Regions from separate parts of the Cupriavidus sp. GW822-FHT03E04 genome, predicted to be linked through region 2. Evidence: predicted binding sites of a transcription regulator. Region 2 holds the regulator's gene; each other region holds the start of a gene.
The links. The regulator FNR, encoded in region 2, switches genes on or off when oxygen is low (the NO sensors DNR and NnrR bind a similar motif). The targets are predictions, from matches to a motif close to TTGATNNNNATCAA.
Positions count from the first base shown of each region.

Region 1 (4,206 bases), on a different contig from region 2:
CACGCCGGGATCGGTGAACTCGCCGGCCAGTATCTCGCGCGGGGTCTTGCCCCTCAGCTCGCAGGGCTTGTAGCCCAGCATGCGCGTGAGCCCGGCGTTGCCGTACACGATGTGCCAGTCGGCATCGACCACCAGCACGGCACTGTCGATCTCGTCGGCAATGACGGATAGCAACGGGTGATGGTCGCGGCTGGCATCCGGGTGGTTGGCCACCTTTACCAGCAGCGTGCGCAGTGTCACGTCGCCCAGGCGGGTGCTGGATTCCGCGACATGGCCAAAGCGAAGTTCGCCATCCGGTCTCAGTATCCGGACGGCGGGCAAGGGCTGGGCGCGCTGCGCGTCGGCATCCGGCAGCTTTTGCACGAGCGCCTCCACGTTCATGCCGAAGACTTGCGTACGGGATGCGCCATAGAGTGCCTCCGCAGCAGCGTTCAGGAAGATCACCTTGTTGTCCGTGTTCAGGATGAAGACGGCATCGGTGGCTTGCTCGAGCGAATTGCGGAACAACTGATGGGGGTCGGCTATGCTGAGCGCTTTGTCTCTATCTGGCATGAGTGAGGTAAACGTCGCTAACGACCGAGGGTGCCTGCCTTGCCCGGTGGGGGCTCGCGGGACATTGACTCGGCTCTGAAGCAGCTATCGGCATCCAGTGCCGGATCCTGAAGTACTTTTTTTTGCGCCAGGCGTTCCTCGGCGCAGGCCTCGCGCTCCGATGGCTTGGCATAATTGCGCCCTGTCTTGACGGGGCGATGCGCGCGCCGTCCCCTTTTGCATCGATCGAACCGGGATTCTTCATGATCATCTGCGCCGGCGTTGGCCCCGGGCACCTCGACTTCCTGACCCACGGCGTGGCGGAACTGGTCCGTGGCGCCGACATCGTGGCCGGCTTCGACACGGTCATCGACGTCATCCGCCCGCTGGTGCCGCCGGCGGCCCAGGTGGTCACCATGGGATACCAGGACCAGGTGGAGCGGCTTGCCTGGGTTGCCGCCGAGCACCATGGCGGCCGGCGCTGTGTGGTGCTGTTCATGGGCGACATGCACTTCAGCGGTTTCCAGTACCTGGAGCGGGTCGAGCGGGCATGCGGCCATCCGGTGGATACCGTGCCCGGCATCTCTTCGGCCCAGGTGCTGGCTGCGCGCGGCAAGGTTTGCTTCGACGAGACCACCTTCCTGACCTTTCACCGGCGCGGAGACCTGGAGCCGTTCAAGCGCCATCTGGTGCACGTGCTGGCGGACCAGCGCAACGCCATCGTGATTCCGCGCCCATGGGATTTCATGCCCAGCGATATCGCCGCCTGGCTGGTGGCGCAGGGCGTGCCGCCCGAGCATCCGGTCGAGGTCTGGGAGAACCTGACGCTGGCCGATGCGGACTGGCGTGGCACGCTGGCCAGTTGCACGCTGGCGTTCACCGATATGAGCATCATGCTGATCCGTGCGCTGGCGCCAATGGCCAGCCAGATCGAGCTGGCGCCGCTTGCGTAGTCCCGCGCGCCGGCCGCGCGGGGCAGGCTTTCGGCATTGATCTGCCGCAATTCGCCCGCATTGCCCGCTTGCGCTGCCCCGCGCACGGAGTAGAGTCCATTTTCGGATAGTCGGAAAAACGTCTGCAACCGTGTGCAGGGGTCTCCAGATCGGAGGAAAACATCATGGATTTCAAGACCGTGCTGGTCGAACTCGGTGCGGATCCCGGCTGTGCGGATCGCGTCAACCTGGCTGCGGAACTGGCGCAGCGCTCGGCCGGCCATGTGATCGGGGTGACGGCCACCGGCATGCGGCTGGAGCCGTTCCGGGGCGCGGGCGACGAGGCGGGATACTACGCGGAACTGGCCCGGCGCCAGTTGCTGGCGCAGGGCGCCGAAGCCAGCGCCGCATTTCATCGGGCCATGAGCGAAGCGGCGCCCGGCGTGGGTTTCACCCACCGGGTCATCGAGGACGACGTGGGCTGGGCGCTGGTCCAGCAGGGGCGGGTGGCGGACGTAGTCGTCCTGGCCCGCTTGCCCGGGCCGGAGTCCATTCCCGTGCTGGTGGCACAGACCCCGGAATATGTGTTGCTCAACACCGGCCGCCCGGTGCTGCTGGTGCCGCCGGGCGTGCGGCATCTACCCTGCGAACATGTCGCCATCGCATGGGATGGTGGGCGGGAAGCCGCCCGGGCCGTGGCCGATGCGATGCCTCTGCTGCGCCTGGCCAAGCGTGTCACCGTGGTGTCGGCGTCCAGCGCGCATGACGGCTCGGCGACCCACGGCATGCCCGATGTGCCCGGTGCGCACGCCGGCCTGCGAGATCACCTGGCGCGCCAGGGCATCACCAGCGTCATGCACGCCGTGCAAGGCAGCCATGGGATTGGCCAACTACTGCTGGAGGCGGTGCGGCACTTGCAGGCCGACCTGCTGGTGGCGGGTGGCTATGGGCACGCCCGGCTGCGCGAGCTGGTCACTGGCGGCACCACCCGCACCCTGATGCGCCACGCCGACATTCCGGTGTTGATGTCGCATTGAAGGTCGGTCTCGACTGGCATCAATATACTTTTTAATATAATATTAAACCGTATATTGATTAGCAGGCCGGGGTCTCGCCCGGCCTTTGCCGAACCCATGCAAGCGGCTTCTCCCTCCCTGAGCCTGGACACGATGCGCGCCGCCGCGGGCGACGCCACCGCCATGTTGCGCGCCCTCGCCAATGAAGACAGGCTGCTGCTGCTTTGCCAGCTTAGCCAGGGCGAGATGTCGGTGGGCGAGCTCGAAGCGCTGCTTGGCATCCATCAACCCACCTTGTCGCAACAGCTTGGTGTGCTGCGCGCGGAAGGGCTGGTCAACACGCGGCGCGACGGCAAGCGGATTTTTTACGCGGTTGCCGATGCGCGGGCGCTGGCCGTGCTCGAAACGCTTTACGCCCTGTATTGCCCCACTGAATGAAGGAGCCACTGGCCATGATCATCGACTGGACACACTTCACGCCCTGGTCCGCGCTGGGCGGGGGCCTGCTGATTGGACTGGCCGCCGCCGCGCTCGTGCTGTTCAACGGGCGCATCGCGGGCATCAGCGGCATCGTTGGTGGCTTGCTGCGGCCAACGCGCGCGGAAGCCGGCTGGCGTATCGCCTTTGTGCTTGGCCTGCTGGCGGCACCGCTGCTCTGGCGCCTGTTCGGCGCGCTGCCGGAGATCCGGGTCCATGCCGGCGCTGGCCTGCTGGTCGTAGCCGGCTTGCTGGTGGGATTGGGTACCCGCTACGGCGCGGGCTGCACCAGCGGGCATGGCGTTTGCGGGCTGTCGCGGCTCTCTCCGCGCTCGCTGGCGGCCACCGCGGCCTTCATGGGGGCCGGTTTTGCGACGGTCTTTGTCGCACGGCACCTGCTCGGCGCATGAGGAGCGACATGAACCGCCTTTCTTCCTTGCTGATCTCGCTGGCCTCTGGCCTGGTGTTCGGCCTCGGGCTGATCCTGGCCGGCATGGCCAATCCGCAGAAGGTGCTCGGATTTCTCGACCTTGCCGGGCGCTGGGATCCCTCGCTGGCGCTGGTGATGGGCGGCGCGATCGCGGTGGGCGTAGTGGCGTTCGGTATCGCCCGGCGGCGTGCCGTCTCGCTGCTGGGCATGCCCATGCAGCTGCCGGCGTCGCGCCGGATTGACCGGCGCTTGCTTGGTGGTGGCCTGTTGTTCGGCGTGGGCTGGGGGCTGGCGGGGATCTGCCCGGGGCCCGCGCTGGTGCTGCTGGGCGCGGGCGCATGGCAAGGCGCAGTCTTTGCGCTGGCCATGCTGGCCGGCATGGCGCTGTTCGAGTGGCTAGAATGGCTGGGGCGCGGCCGCGCTTTACCCGGCAAGGCATTAACCGGACATTAACCGGACAACAGGAGTCATCCATCGATGCGAACTGACGAGGTCATCGACGAGGCCGAGGTAGAAACGCCCGCCAGAGCCCAGGCGGCGCGGCGCAGCACCTGGGTGAGCGTGGCCGTGAATATCCTGCTGACCTGCATGCAACTGGTGGCGGGCGTGGTGGCCGGCTCCCAGGCGTTGATCGCGGATGCCATTCACTCGCTCTCCGACCTGGTCTCGGACTTTGTGGTGCTGTTCGCCAGTCACCATAGCCGCAAGGGCGCGGATGCCGACCACCAATATGGCCACCAGCGTTTCGAGACCGCCGCCTCGCTGGCAATCGGCCTGCTGCTGCTTGCGGTCGGCGTCGGCATGCTGTGGTCGGCCGTGC
Region 1 is NZ_JBXANI010000017.1:46,523-50,728, forward strand. It holds gene AC1RQC_RS24295 (sensor domain-containing protein) at 1-552, opposite strand, end outside; gene AC1RQC_RS24300 (cobalt-precorrin-7 (C(5))-methyltransferase) at 795-1,484, shown strand; gene AC1RQC_RS24305 (universal stress protein) at 1,649-2,500, shown strand; gene AC1RQC_RS24310 (metalloregulator ArsR/SmtB family transcription factor) at 2,597-2,917, shown strand; gene AC1RQC_RS24315 (YeeE/YedE family protein) at 2,932-3,366, shown strand; gene AC1RQC_RS24320 (DUF6691 family protein) at 3,375-3,839, shown strand; gene AC1RQC_RS24325 (cation diffusion facilitator family transporter) at 3,864-4,206, shown strand, end outside.
Region 1: a site for FNR is predicted at 1,521-1,534, ahead of AC1RQC_RS24305 (universal stress protein). Genes of this name have one in related genera too.

Region 2 (4,206 bases):
CACGATGAAATACGTGCGCGATATCGCTGTTCTTGCGATTGTATGGCATTCCCTGGCAAACCTGCAACCGATTCGCACAGCTACCTCAGCGAAGAAGTGACAGATACACCACGAAGCAGCGCTTCAGAAGACCAGGCAGAATCCATGCGCGGCAAGCGTCTCAGGCAAAAGCAGCGCGCGCGCCACCCCGGCCAAGCCAAAGGCCACCACCGCAAGCCCAGCGCCAGCCCGCAACGCCGGGCGCCGCGAAAGCTGCCTGAGATAGCCGGACAGGCCCGAGATCACCAGCAGGTTCGGCAGGGTGCCCAGGCCAAACACGGCCATCACCAGCGCGCCCGACGGGGCATTGCCGGCCAGCAACGCCATGGCAAGAGCACCGTACACCATGCCGCACGGGACCAGCCCCCAGGCTAGCCCCATGCCGTAGCGGCGCAGCAACCGGCCCTGCCCATACGCCCGGGCCACAGCCGGCAAGCGCGCCCCGACGGCACCAAGGCCGCGCAGCAAGCCACCCGCGCCCCGGGCGGCGAGCCGCTCCAGCCAACCCGTACCCATGGTGCGCCCGCGCAACATCCACAAGCCCGACAGCACCAGCATTACACTGCCGACCCCGAACAGCCAGCGCTGCAGCGGCAGGTACTGCGTCTTCCAGACGCCGGCGCCAAGGGCGCCCAGCAAGCCTCCCAGCACCGCATACATGCTCAGCCGCCCGGCATGCATGACAAGCAGTTCCAGCAACCAATGGCCGGGACGCCGGAGCACCGTGGCAGGCACGCGCGCAACGCCGCCCTGCTCCGCCGCCAGCGCGATCCCGCCGCACATGGCGGCGCAGTGCACGCCGCCCAGCAAAGCCAAGGTAAATACGCTGATAAGCACGCCTATGGTCAACTTCTCCTCCCAATCACACAATCGCAACGTCTGGCGCGGTAAAATGCGGCGAACGCGCCCCCGCAGCTCCAAGAGGCGCTATCAACATGAGGCCTTGCGCCCGCGCACACCAGCGCGCTCGCACAACATGACGACGGGCACGGCAAGCCGCGCTGCACAGATAGCGCACTGCCGCAAGACCCGCGCGCCAGGCCGATGTGGATAGCGCTTCCAACCGACGACTCTCAACGTCAAGCTCTCAACTCAATGCGCCCGCCACATCGCGCTTGACTGACTGCGCTAAACCGACAGGCCCCAATTGCTCACCACCATTCCCATTACCGAGATGTCGCCCCGCTGCTCCACTTGCTCGCTCGGCCAGCTCTGCCTGCCCGTCGGCATGTCGCAGCAGGACCTCGAAAAGATGGATACGCTGGTCCAGGACCGGGTGCGCGTACGCAAGGGCGAAACCCTGTACCGCCTCGGCGATCCTCTCACCGCCGTCTACGCGATCCGCTTCGGCACGCTCAAGACCCACCTGACAATGGAAGACGGCCGCTCGCAGATCACGGGCTTCCACCTTCCCGGCGAAGTCGTCGGCCTCGACGGCCTTGGCGAGATGCAGCATGCGTCGGACGCCACCGCGCTGGAAGATACCGAAGTCTGCGTGGTACGCTTTGGCGATCTCCAGACGCTGTCCAACGTCCTGCCGTCGCTGCAGCATCAGTTCATGCGCCTGATGAGCAAGGAGATCTCGCAGGACCAGGTCATGTTGATCACGCTCGGATCGATGCGCGCCGAGGAGCGGCTTGCCGCTTTCCTGATCAACCTGTCCGAGCGCTTGTCCGCGCGCGGCTATTCGGCCTCCGAGTTCGTGCTGCGCATGAGCCGCGAGGAAATCGGCAGCTACCTGGGGCTCAAGCTCGAAACCGTCAGCCGCCTGTTCTCGCGCTTTGCGGAAGCCGGCCTGATCCAGATCCGCCAGCGCCACGTCAAGCTGGTCGACATGGTGGGGATCAAGCAGATCGTCAACAAGTCCTGCTGACCTGCACGTCGCGCGCCGCCCTCGCCCGCGGCGGCTCGCCGCGATGCCGCGCCTGCTGGCCTGAACCGGCAAGGCGCGCATCGCAATCACTCCAGCTCGTCCGTGTCCGCCAGCCGCGTGGGCATGGTGTACAGCGTCAAGCCGCTCGACAGCGCGCACAGCACCCACGCGATCAGGAAACCCACGGTGTAGACCGCCTCCCGCGATGCCTCGACCGGCTGGCCGAAGAAGCGCAGGTCGCCGGGATCGACCATGGAGAATACCAGCGCGGTCGTCAGCCCGGCGACCAGGAAAGCGGGCCACAGCACCCACATCAGCCAGCGTAGCCTCATGATCACCTCGCTTGCGCCGCGACCGGCGCTGCCTGGCGTGCCGCGCTGCCCGCCTTCTCAACCACCAGTCCGTGGCGCGCCACCCCTTCCTCAATGGGCGGATCCGGATGGGTCATGGCCAGCCAGATCGTGACCCCGCAGGCCACCATGGCCACGAACGGCCCACTCATCAGCAGCCACGGCCATGGCTCCTTCCACCAGGGATTACTTTGCTGCGTCATCTGGCCTCCTCTAGATCTAGATCGCGTATGTTGCGTACGGATTGGTGCAACCAGCGTCTCTGCCGCCTCATAGATTGCGCGGCACGATAAAGCTGGTGCTCTGTCGAATCTCCGCGCCATGGCTCCCCGCGCCCTCGTCGGGCACCGCGGTCACTGTGACCTCGATCTTGTGCGTGCCCTGCGCCGCGGACTCGATAGGCACGCGCACCCGGATGGGAATCAGGCGATTGGACGTGGGCTCCAGGTTGCCGGCAGCGTGATCATATTCCACGGCCAGGCCCTTGAGCTCATCGCTGCCCGCGCTGACGGCGACGCGCATTGGCGCCTCGGTCGTGTTGATCAGCTGCAGCCGGTACACGTTCTCGATCCAGCGCCCTTCCACTTCCCGCCCCAGCGCGCCGCGGTCGCGGATGATATCGACCTTGAGCGGCGTGCGCATGGCCAGCGAGGCCATGAAGCCGGCTACCAGCGCCAGCCAGATCACCGAGTAGATCACCGTGCGCGGCCGCACCAGGCGCTTGCGCGCCACGGTCTCGGAGAGCGCGCTGCGCATGGCGTTCTCGGACGTATAGCGGATCAGCCCGCGCGGGTAAGCCATCTTGTCCATGACCTGGTTGCAGGCGTCGATACAGGCGCCGCAGCCAATGCAGTCGTATTGCAGGCCATCGCGGATATCGATGCCAGTAGGACAGACCTGCACGCAGATGCTGCAATTCACGCACGAGCCCAGCCCGGCGGCCTTGTGGTCCGCCTTGCGCGAGCGGCTGCCGCGCGGCTCGCCGCGGCCCACGTCATAGGTGACCACATAGGTGTCGCGATCCACCATCACGCTCTGGAAGCGCGCATACGGGCACATGTACTTGCAGACCTGCTCGCGCATGAAGCCGGCGTTGCCCCAGGTGGCAAACGAGTAAAACAGCATCCAGAACGTCTGCCACGGACCCAGCGAGAGGCTCAGCACCTGCGCGCCGAGCGTGCGAATGGGCGAGAAATAGCCGACGAAGGTAAAGCCCGTCCATAGCGCGATCACGATCCAGAGCGTGTGCTTGGTGGCCTTCAGGCGCAGCTTGCGCACGCTCCAAGGATCGCCGTCCAGGCGGATGCGGGCAAAGCGGTCGCCTTCCACATGCCGCTCGATCCACATGAAGATCTCGGTGTACACCGTCTGCGGACAAGCGTAGCCGCAAAACAGCCGCCCCGCGATCGCCGTGAAGAGAAACAGCGACACCGCGGAGATCACCAGCAGCACGGCAAGGTAGATCACGTCCTGGGGCCACAGCACCAGGCCAAAGATATAGAACTTGCGCGCGCCGAGATCGAACAACATGGCCTGGCGGCCATTCCACTGCAGCCAGGGCATGCCATAGAAGAACAGCTGGGTCAGGACCACCATCCAGACCCGCCAGCTCGAGAACGCACCCGACACCGAGCGCGGATAGATCTTGCGGCGGACTTCGTACAGGGTCTCGTCCGACGTTTCCGCGTCCGCCGAATCAGGCGTGGGCGCTCGCAGCGGCGCCCACGCGGCCCCGTTCCTTTCAAGCGGCTCCGGTCCGGGGGCGTTCATGGGCGAACACCCCCGCCGCGGTGCGGGCCCGGCTGACAAGCATAAGCGCAGTGGCTCATTGCTTCGCCCCCTCGCCTGCGCCGCCGGTGTTGGACAGGCCCCAGACATAGGCCGTCAACATGCGGATACGCTCCGGCGTGAGGATTTCCTCGTGCGCCGGCATATGGTTGTTGT
Region 2 is NZ_JBXANI010000013.1:245,712-249,917, reverse strand. It holds gene AC1RQC_RS20805 (hypothetical protein) at 1-100, shown strand, start outside; gene AC1RQC_RS20800 (sulfite exporter TauE/SafE family protein) at 124-888, opposite strand; gene fnr (fumarate/nitrate reduction transcriptional regulator Fnr) at 1,187-1,912, shown strand; gene AC1RQC_RS20790 (hypothetical protein) at 1,999-2,244, opposite strand; gene AC1RQC_RS20785 (membrane protein) at 2,247-2,465, opposite strand; gene ccoG (cytochrome c oxidase accessory protein CcoG) at 2,533-4,032, opposite strand; gene ccoP (cytochrome-c oxidase, cbb3-type subunit III) at 4,088-4,206, opposite strand, start outside.

Region 3 (4,206 bases), on a different contig from region 2:
CTCGACATACTTGGGGGTGAACTGCGCCTCGCTGGCCACAAAGCTGACGCGGGCCGGGATCGGTTCGTCCTTCATTGCGTCCAGCACGATGCGCGCCTCGTCGCCGATAGCCAGCTTGCCGGCAGCACCCGCGGGCAGGAACACCGTGAAATACATATCGGCCAGGTTCAGCAGCGACGCCACGCGGCCGCCCGCCGGCAGCACCGTGCCGACCTCGATCACGCGATACTCCACACGCCCGGCCACCGGGGCACGGATGGTTGCCTCATCCTGCAGGATCTTCAGGCGGGCAATCTGGGCATCGGCCTCCGCGATCGCCGCGTTAGCCTCGCCAAGCGCGGCGCGCGCGCCGGTCACGCCCGCGCTCTCGCCATCCAGGCCAAGCTGCCGGCGATCGCGCTCGACGGCAGAAATCTGGCGGTCCTGGTAGAGCTTGACCGCCTCGGTCAACTCCAGCCGCGCCAACCGCTGGCGGCTCGCGCGCCCCTCGATCTCCGCCTGCGCGCGCGACGCCGCCTGCACGGCACGCTCGCGGGCTGCGGTGGCAAGGCTGAGTTGAGTCAATAATTCGGCGTCATCCTGCCGGGCCACCACGGCGCCCGCAGCCAGGGCATCGCCCTCGCGAACCGGCAGATCGATGACGCGGCCCGGATACTTCACCGCCACGTCCAGGCGGCCGATCTCCATGCGCCCATTGCTGTGGGCCACATCCGCCGGCCACGGGTCGCGCTGGCTGCCAAGCCACCACACGGCGGCTCCAATGGCGCCAGCAACGAACAATACCGCTATACCCCAGCCTGGTTTGAGTTTCATCGGCTACCTGTGCACCTGTGCGCTGAATGATGGAATGCCGCCGGGCGCGCCAGGGGGTTCAGGGTGTCGGGCAAAGGGGGGAAGGGGAGACGACAAAGACAGACCTTGATCCGCGGGGCGACGGCGTAGGGTCCAATGCTATCCGGCGGGGTGGGGCGTGGACTTGATCTAGCGCAAGTTGGTGCCGAAGGGGGCACTTTTTGGAGGGGGAGTTCTAATTAGGCGATTAAGCGATGCGCAGTACCGCCGCGCCGGCCAGGCGGCCCGCGCGCAGGTCGGCCAGCGCGGCATTGGCCTGCTCCAGCGGATAGACCGTGGTGGTGGTGCGCAGCGGCGTGGCCTGGGCGATCCGCATCAGTTCCAGCCCGTCGTCGCGCGTGAGGTTGGCCACCGACACGATCGACCGCTCCTCCCAGAGCAGGCGATAGGGGAAGGCCGGAATATCGCTCATGTGGATGCCACCGCAAACCACGGTGCCGCCCTTGGCGACGGCTTGCAGCGCCATCGGCACCAGCGCACCCACCGGCGCGAAGATCAGCGCGGCATCGAGCGGCTGCGGTGCGGGCTGGTCGCTTGGACCGGCCCAGCACGCCCCGGTGTCACGCGCGAACTGGCAGGCGGCGGTGTCGCCGGGGCGCGTGAAGGCAAAGATCTCGCGCTGCTGGGCGACGGCGATCTGCGTCACCAGGTGGGCCGCGGCGCCAAATCCGTAAATGCCGATAGACCGGACCTTGCGGGCGTCCCCCGCCATGCGCAGCGTGCGGTAGCCAATCAGGCCCGCACACAGCAAGGGCGCCGCATGCTCGTCGTCGTAGTGCTCCGGGATGGGGAAGCAAAAGCGGCTGTCGGCCACTACGTACTCGGCGTAGCCGCCGTCGCGCGTATAGCCGGTGAACTGCGGCGTATCGCACAGGTTTTCGCGACGCGCCGCGCAATAGCCGCAGTGCCCGCAGGTCTGCCCGAGCCACGGCACGCCGACCCGGTCGCCCGGGGCAAGGCCCGTCACGCCTGCGCCACAGGACTCGACCCTGCCAACGATTTCGTGTCCGGGAATGAGGGCGGCTTTCGGGTGCGCGAGTTCGCCGTCGACAATGTGCAGGTCGGTGCGGCAGACGCCGCAGGTGCTCACCGCGATACGCACTTCGCCTGGGCCGGGGTCTGGCACGGGGACGCGCGCCAGGCGCAAGGCCGGCCCGGTGCCGTCGAAAATCATGGCGCGCATCGTCTCGTGCATGGTGACGTCCTCGGCGGTGCCCAGCATTTAGCCTAGGTCACGCTGACGGTTGCCGCTTGATCCGTATCCATGGCGTACGCGAGGCGCCAGCCCCTGTGCAGAAGGTATCGGCTTGACCTGAGTCAATAGCCACGTCCAAACGCTTCCTAGACTGGATTCAGGCTCCCAAACCCAAACCTAAACCGCACAGGAATGTTATGGAATACGCCAGCATCATGGTCCACCTGGACACCAGCCCACGCGCGCTGGACCGGCTTGAAATCGCTGCCCGGCTCGCCGTGGCACGCCATGCCCGGCTGATCGGGCTGTTTGCCGGCTTTATGCCGGATGTCGCCTGGTTTTACCTGATGGAGGGTGCCGCGACCTATATCAACGAGGACCGCCAGCGGCGCAGTGAGGCGCGCGAGGCGGTGCACCGGCGCTTCCTGGCGGCAACGCAGGACCTGGGGATCGAAACCGAGTGGCGGGCAGTGGATGGCGATCCGTTGATGATGGCGCTGCGCGAAGTGCGCGAGGCCGACCTTGTGGTTGCCGGGCAATACGATCCGGCCGACCCAGACAGCTTTGTCGCGACCCAGTTCCTGGAAACCCTCATCCTCGACGGTGGCAGGCCGGTTCTTGTCATTCCATTCGCAGGCCAGTTCGCTGTCCCCGGCGCACGTGTCATGGTGGCTTGGAACGGCGGACGCGAGGCCACGCGCGCCTTGCACGACGCCATGCCCTTGATCTGCGGCGGGCAGGCCAAGGTGCTTTGCGCGCAAGGTACCGGCGCGCGGCCCGATGCGAGCCTGCCGGGCCATGCCATGGCCGCGTTGGCAAGCCATGGCGTCCAGGCAGAGTTTGAACACTGCCAGGAAGGATCGGACATCGCCATCGGGGAAACCTTGCTCTCGCGCGCGGCGGATTTTGGCGCCGATCTGGTGGTGATGGGCGCCTACGGGCGCGGCCGCCTGCGCGAGTTGGTACTGGGTGGCGTCACCAGGGCTTTGCTGGACACCATGACGGTGCCCGTCCTGATGTCACACTAGTCACATCAACTGCCGGCATGGCGCGGGCGCGATATCCGCGCCCGCGCGCACCATGGCTGCGGCCGGCTCCGCGCATGGCCGGAAGTGAGATTGACGCAGATCATGCTAACCGGCAACCACCCACCTATATTGAAGCTTGAAGCGGAACGAGGGTTCAGCGCGCCACGCCGCAGGCACTTCGTGCCGGCGGCCCATCACTTGATCTGGCGCAAGCGGCCTGCCCGATGTCATCGCATCATGGATGTGGATCCACCTTGCCGCGCCCGGGAGTCGACGATGTCCGATTTAACGAAAGAGCAGCTCTCCAGCCTCGTCGCCTTGCTGGACAGCAGAGAGCAGAGAATCCGTGGCCAGATGGACGCCGCAGCCGTTTCCCGTACTGTGTCCGCCGAGCGCGAAGCGAGCGACGACGCGGATCTCGCTGAGCATGGCACCGAGGAGCGCATGGACGATGCCGTGGCCGAACACTACCGCATGGAACTGGCCGACATAGCGGTGGCGCGCAAGCGGATCGCCAGGCTCAGCTACGGCGTGTGCGTGGACTGCGGCGAGCCCATTCCTTATCCGCGCCTGCAAGCGTATCCCACGGCCAAACGCTGCACCCCGTGCCAGCGCAAGCACGAGCACATGTTCGGGGCGCCGAGCGGTATGCGATGAGCATGGGCGGGCTCGCCAGGTGAGTCCGCAATACTGCAGGCAGGCCGCGTGGGCGCTGCCCGATTCGATTTCAGGAGCCAGACATGAAAGTCCGTGAGCGTTCGAGCCAGGTCAGGCCGGCCCGTTGGGACCGGCTTCCCCAGGATCCCATCCACGATGCCTACAAGCAGCCGGAGCAGGCGCCCGCCATCGCTTCCTGTCCCGCTTGCCACGCGGTCCTCCTGAAAGGACGTTGGCAATGGCGGGCCGTGCCGCCCGGCGCCAAGGCGCTGATGTGCCCGGCCTGCCACCGCATCGCCGACCATGTGCCCGCGGCGCAGTTGACGCTGGATGGGGCGTTCCAGCGGGAGCACCGGGATGAGATTCTCGGGCTGGTGCGGCACCGCGAAGCCCTGATGAGAGAGAGTCATCCGATGGAGCGCATCATGGCGACGCAGACTCAGGAGGATCGCATCACCATCACGACCACGGGCT
Region 3 is NZ_JBXANI010000014.1:216,804-221,009, forward strand. It holds gene AC1RQC_RS21905 (HlyD family secretion protein) at 1-813, opposite strand, end outside; gene AC1RQC_RS21910 (zinc-dependent alcohol dehydrogenase family protein) at 1,040-2,047, opposite strand; gene AC1RQC_RS21915 (universal stress protein) at 2,245-3,075, shown strand; gene AC1RQC_RS21920 (TraR/DksA family transcriptional regulator) at 3,352-3,732, shown strand; gene AC1RQC_RS21925 (BCAM0308 family protein) at 3,816-4,206, shown strand, end outside.
Region 3: a site for FNR is predicted at 2,160-2,173, ahead of AC1RQC_RS21915 (universal stress protein). Genes of this name have one in related genera too.

Region 4 (4,206 bases), on a different contig from region 2:
CGTGGCCTGGCCGACCGCCTGCTGGACAACCCCGCTTCCATTGAAGTGGCGCGCCGCAATACCACGGCCGAAACCGTGGCGCAACGCGTCTACCCGGTGGACCGCGAGCGCAAGCGCGAACTGCTGGCCCACCTGGTGCGCGAGAACGACTGGCACCAGGTGCTGGTGTTTACCCGCACCAAGCACGGCGCCAACCGCCTGGCCGAGCAGCTCGACAAGGACGGCCTGTCGGCATTGGCGATCCACGGCAACAAGAGCCAGTCGGCCCGCACGCGCGCGCTGACCGAGTTCAAGGCCGGCACGCTGCGCCTGCTGGTGGCGACCGATATCGCCGCGCGCGGCATCGACATCGACCAACTGCCCCACGTGGTCAACTACGACCTCCCCAACGTGCCCGAAGACTACGTGCACCGTATCGGCCGTACCGGCCGCGCCGGCGCCGAGGGCGAGGCGATCTCGCTGGTCTGCGTGGATGAAATCTCGCTGATGCGCGATATCGAGCGGCTGATCAAGCGCCAGATCGAGCAAACCATCTTGCCGGGCTTCGAGGTCGATCCGAGCATTCCGGCCGAGCCGATCCAGAAGGGCCGGCAGGCACGCGGCCAGGGCCAGGGCAACGGTGGTGGCGGCCGTGGCCGCGGCCAGGCACCCGCCGGCGGCCAGCCGCGCGGCCGTGCACCGGCAGCGGAAGCTGGCGAGCGCCAGCAACGTCCGGCACGCGCGCCGCAAGGCCGCGGCCAGGCTCCGGCCGCGGCCGATGGGCAAGGCCAGCGCCGCGCGCCGCAGGCACCGGGCCAGCGCCCGGCGCAGGGCAGCGGCCGCCCGGCTTCGGCCGGGCAAGGCAACCCGCGTAACGGTCAGGCCAACGGCAACCGCACCGGCGAGGCCAACGGCAACCGTGCCGCTGGCAATGGCAATGGCAACCGTGATCGCAATGGCGATGTCAACGGCAACCGCGCCGGTGCCAACACCCACGCCGCGCAGCCGCGCACCGGACAGGATCCGGCGGCACGCGGCCGCCGTCCGGCGCCGCAAGCCGCGCTGCTGGGCGGCCAGCGCGCCAAGCCCACGCGCTAACTCCATAACGTTCCGCAACGGCTGCCACGCGCAATGTCCAGTTCAGGGTTTGACCTTCAGGTGCCCGGCGACGGCGGCACGCCCATCGATGGCGATGGCGTGCCCTACGCCAGCCTCACGCCGGACCTGATGCTGGATGCGATGGAGGCCGCCGGTTTCGAGCCGGATGGCCGCCTGCTGGCGCTCAATAGCTATGAGAACCGGGTCTGGCAGGTGGGGATCGAAGGCAGCGCGCCGGTGGTGGTCAAGTTCTACCGCCCCGGCCGCTGGAGCGACGCCGCCATCCTGGAAGAGCATGCTTTCGTGCGGCAACTGGCCGACGCCGAGATTCCGGCGGTGCCGGCCATCGCGCGCGACGGCGCCACGCTGCTGGCGCATGCGGGTTTTCGCTTCGCGGTGTTTCCCCGCTGCGGGGGGCGCGAACCGGAGCTGGATCGTGCCGATACGCTGACCTGGCTTGGCCGTTTCATCGGCCGCATCCATGCGCTCGGCGCCACGCATCCTTACCAGGCACGCCCCACCATCGACGTGGACACCTTCGGGGTGGCCCCGCGCGACTGGCTGCTGGCGCAAGACTGTATTCCCCTGGAACTGCGCCCAGCTTGGCAGGCGGTTGCCGACCTCGCCGTGGATGGCGCTCGCCGCTGCTTCGAGCGCGCGGGCGATGTCGCGCAGTTGCGCCTGCATGGCGATTGCCATCGCGGCAATGTGCTGTGGATCGAGGAGTCGCATGCGGGTTCGCGCCCACCCGGGCCGCACTTTGTCGATTTCGACGATAGCCGCATGGGGCCGGCGGTGCAGGATCTGTGGATGCTGCTGGAAGGCGACCGCGCCGCCCAGCAGGGCCAGATGGCCGACATCCTGGCCGGCTATGAGGATTTCGCGGAATTCCAGCCGCGTGAGCTTTACCTGATCGAGGCGCTGCGCACGCTGCGCCTGCTGCATTACAGCGCCTGGCTGGCCAGCCGCTGGCGCGATCCGGCCTTTCCGGCGGCATTCCCGTGGTTTGGGACTGCCCGCTACTGGCAGGACCGCATCCTCGAGCTGCGCGAGCAGGTCGCGCTGATGGACGAGCCGCCGCTCTGGCCGGTCTGACCTGGCACCGGCCAGCCCAGGCCGGCTGCCTTACTTCTTGCCCGGGGCCTTGACCAGGACGACCGGGCACGGGGCGTGCGCCAGCACCCGTCCCGCCACCGAACCAATCACCGCATCGAAGAACGAGCCGCGGCCGTGCGTGCCCATGACGATGCCGCGTGCGTCCACGCTGGCGGCGTAGGCGACGATGCGCTCCGGCGCAAAGCCGTGCAGCGCATGTTGCTCGAAGGCGATGCCCGCGGCGCCGAGGATGTCGGCCACGGACTGCATGGCCTTACCGCTTTCTTCCTGATGCCAGGCGTCGATGGTTTCCTTGCTGACGAAGGCGCGTACCTGTCCGGTGACATCGGGCGTCACATGGACCACATGCACGGTAAAGCCGCTTTGCAGCAATTTGCCTTCGGCGATGAAGCGGGCGGCTGCGTCGGAAAAGGGCGAACCGTCGGTGGCGAGCACGATGTTGGTCATGGCGGCTATCTCCTGTAATGGCTGTGATCGTTGTCGGCATGGCGGCCCCCGCCGGGGTGGCCCGGGGGCGGTCACTACGGTCATGATGGCACCCTGCGGGCAACCCTGCCTGGATCCAGATCAAGTCGGGCGCAATCGCCGGTGCCTTCCACGAGCCTTCCGAGAGCCTTCCAATTCCCCGTTTTGACGGTTTTTTTGCACCGTGCCGTGGCATCTCAGCGCCTTTTTGACGTGGGGAAATCTACGCTGCAGATAGGACAACTCTGTCGGATGTTCCGGCTTGCCGTCATGTGGATCTACTATCGGTTGGCGATCGGCGCGCTGGCCATGCTCGCGCTGATCCTGCTTTTTGCCATGGAATTCGGGCTGGCCAGTGCCATTGCGCGCCGCGAGGAGGGCTTTTCCCGGTCGCCCGATGAGCAGGGTCCCTGAAGGTGCCTGCGCGCTGCCGGGCCCGATGAAGGCGCGCCGCCAGGGGCGCCGCGCGTGGACAAGTTGCATGTAGCGGTTCAGACTGCCGGGTGCGGGCCGCGCGGCTGTCTTGCGGCCCGCCCGCCGTATCCGTCGCCATGCACTTTCCTATCCAACAAGAGCCATGAGACTACGTTCCCTTGCCCGCGCGCCTGGCAGCGCGCCGCATTGCGCCCCCCTGCATACCCATTCCCATACCTTCCAGTCCCCCTTGCGCAGCGCTGTCCGCGCGACCGTGTGCAGCGCCCTTGGCGCCATGCTGCTGGCCGCTGGCGCGCACGCCGCCACGCTCGACGGCGTGCAGCTGCAGCAGCACGCCGATCAGGCCGCGGCGCGCAGTTACCGCGAATGGGTCGAGTTGCTGGCGCTGCCCAACGACGCCACCGTGCCGGCGGATATCCAGAAGAACGCGGACTGGCTGGTCAAGGCCTTCGCCCGGCGTGGCTTCCAGGCGCGCGAGCTGCCCAATAACGGCAAGCCGATGGTCTACGCCGAATATCCCGCCAGCACGCAGCAAAACGCTGGCCCGCGCAAGACCGTGCTGTTCTACATGCATTTCGACGGCCAGTCGGTAACGCCGTCGCAATGGGCGCAGCCCAGCCCGTGGGAGGCTACGCTCAAGGCGCGCAGCGCCGATGGCAAGTGGGAAACGCTGCCGCTGGACAAACTCTACGCCGGCCAGGTCGATCCCGAATGGCGCGTGTTCGGGCGTTCGTCGTCCGACGACAAGGGCCCCATCGTGATGTTCCTGGCCGCCATGGATGCGCTCAAGGCCGCCGGGGTGGACCCGGCGGTCGATATCAAGGTGCTGCTGGATTCCGAGGAGGAGAAGGGCTCGCCGTCGCTGGGCAAGGTGATAGCGGACAACCTGGCGCTGCTGCGCAATGACGGCATGGTGATCTTCGATGGCCCCATGCACCAGAGCAACCAGCCCACGCTGATCTTCGGCAACCGCGGCGTGCTGCTGGTGCAGATCAAGGTGTTCGGCGCCAGCCAGGGCCTGCACAGCGGCCACTACGGCAACTATGCCGCCAACCCCGCGCAGCGGCTGGCAAACCTGCTCGCCACCATGAAGGACGACGACGGCCGCGTCAC
Region 4 is NZ_JBXANI010000002.1:350,079-354,284, forward strand. It holds gene AC1RQC_RS03625 (DEAD/DEAH box helicase) at 1-1,077, shown strand, start outside; gene AC1RQC_RS03630 (serine/threonine protein kinase) at 1,111-2,172, shown strand; gene AC1RQC_RS03635 (universal stress protein) at 2,203-2,640, opposite strand; gene AC1RQC_RS03640 (hypothetical protein) at 2,911-3,072, shown strand; gene AC1RQC_RS03645 (M20/M25/M40 family metallo-hydrolase) at 3,368-4,206, shown strand, end outside.
Region 4: a site for FNR is predicted at 2,751-2,764, ahead of AC1RQC_RS03635 (universal stress protein). Genes of this name have one in related genera too.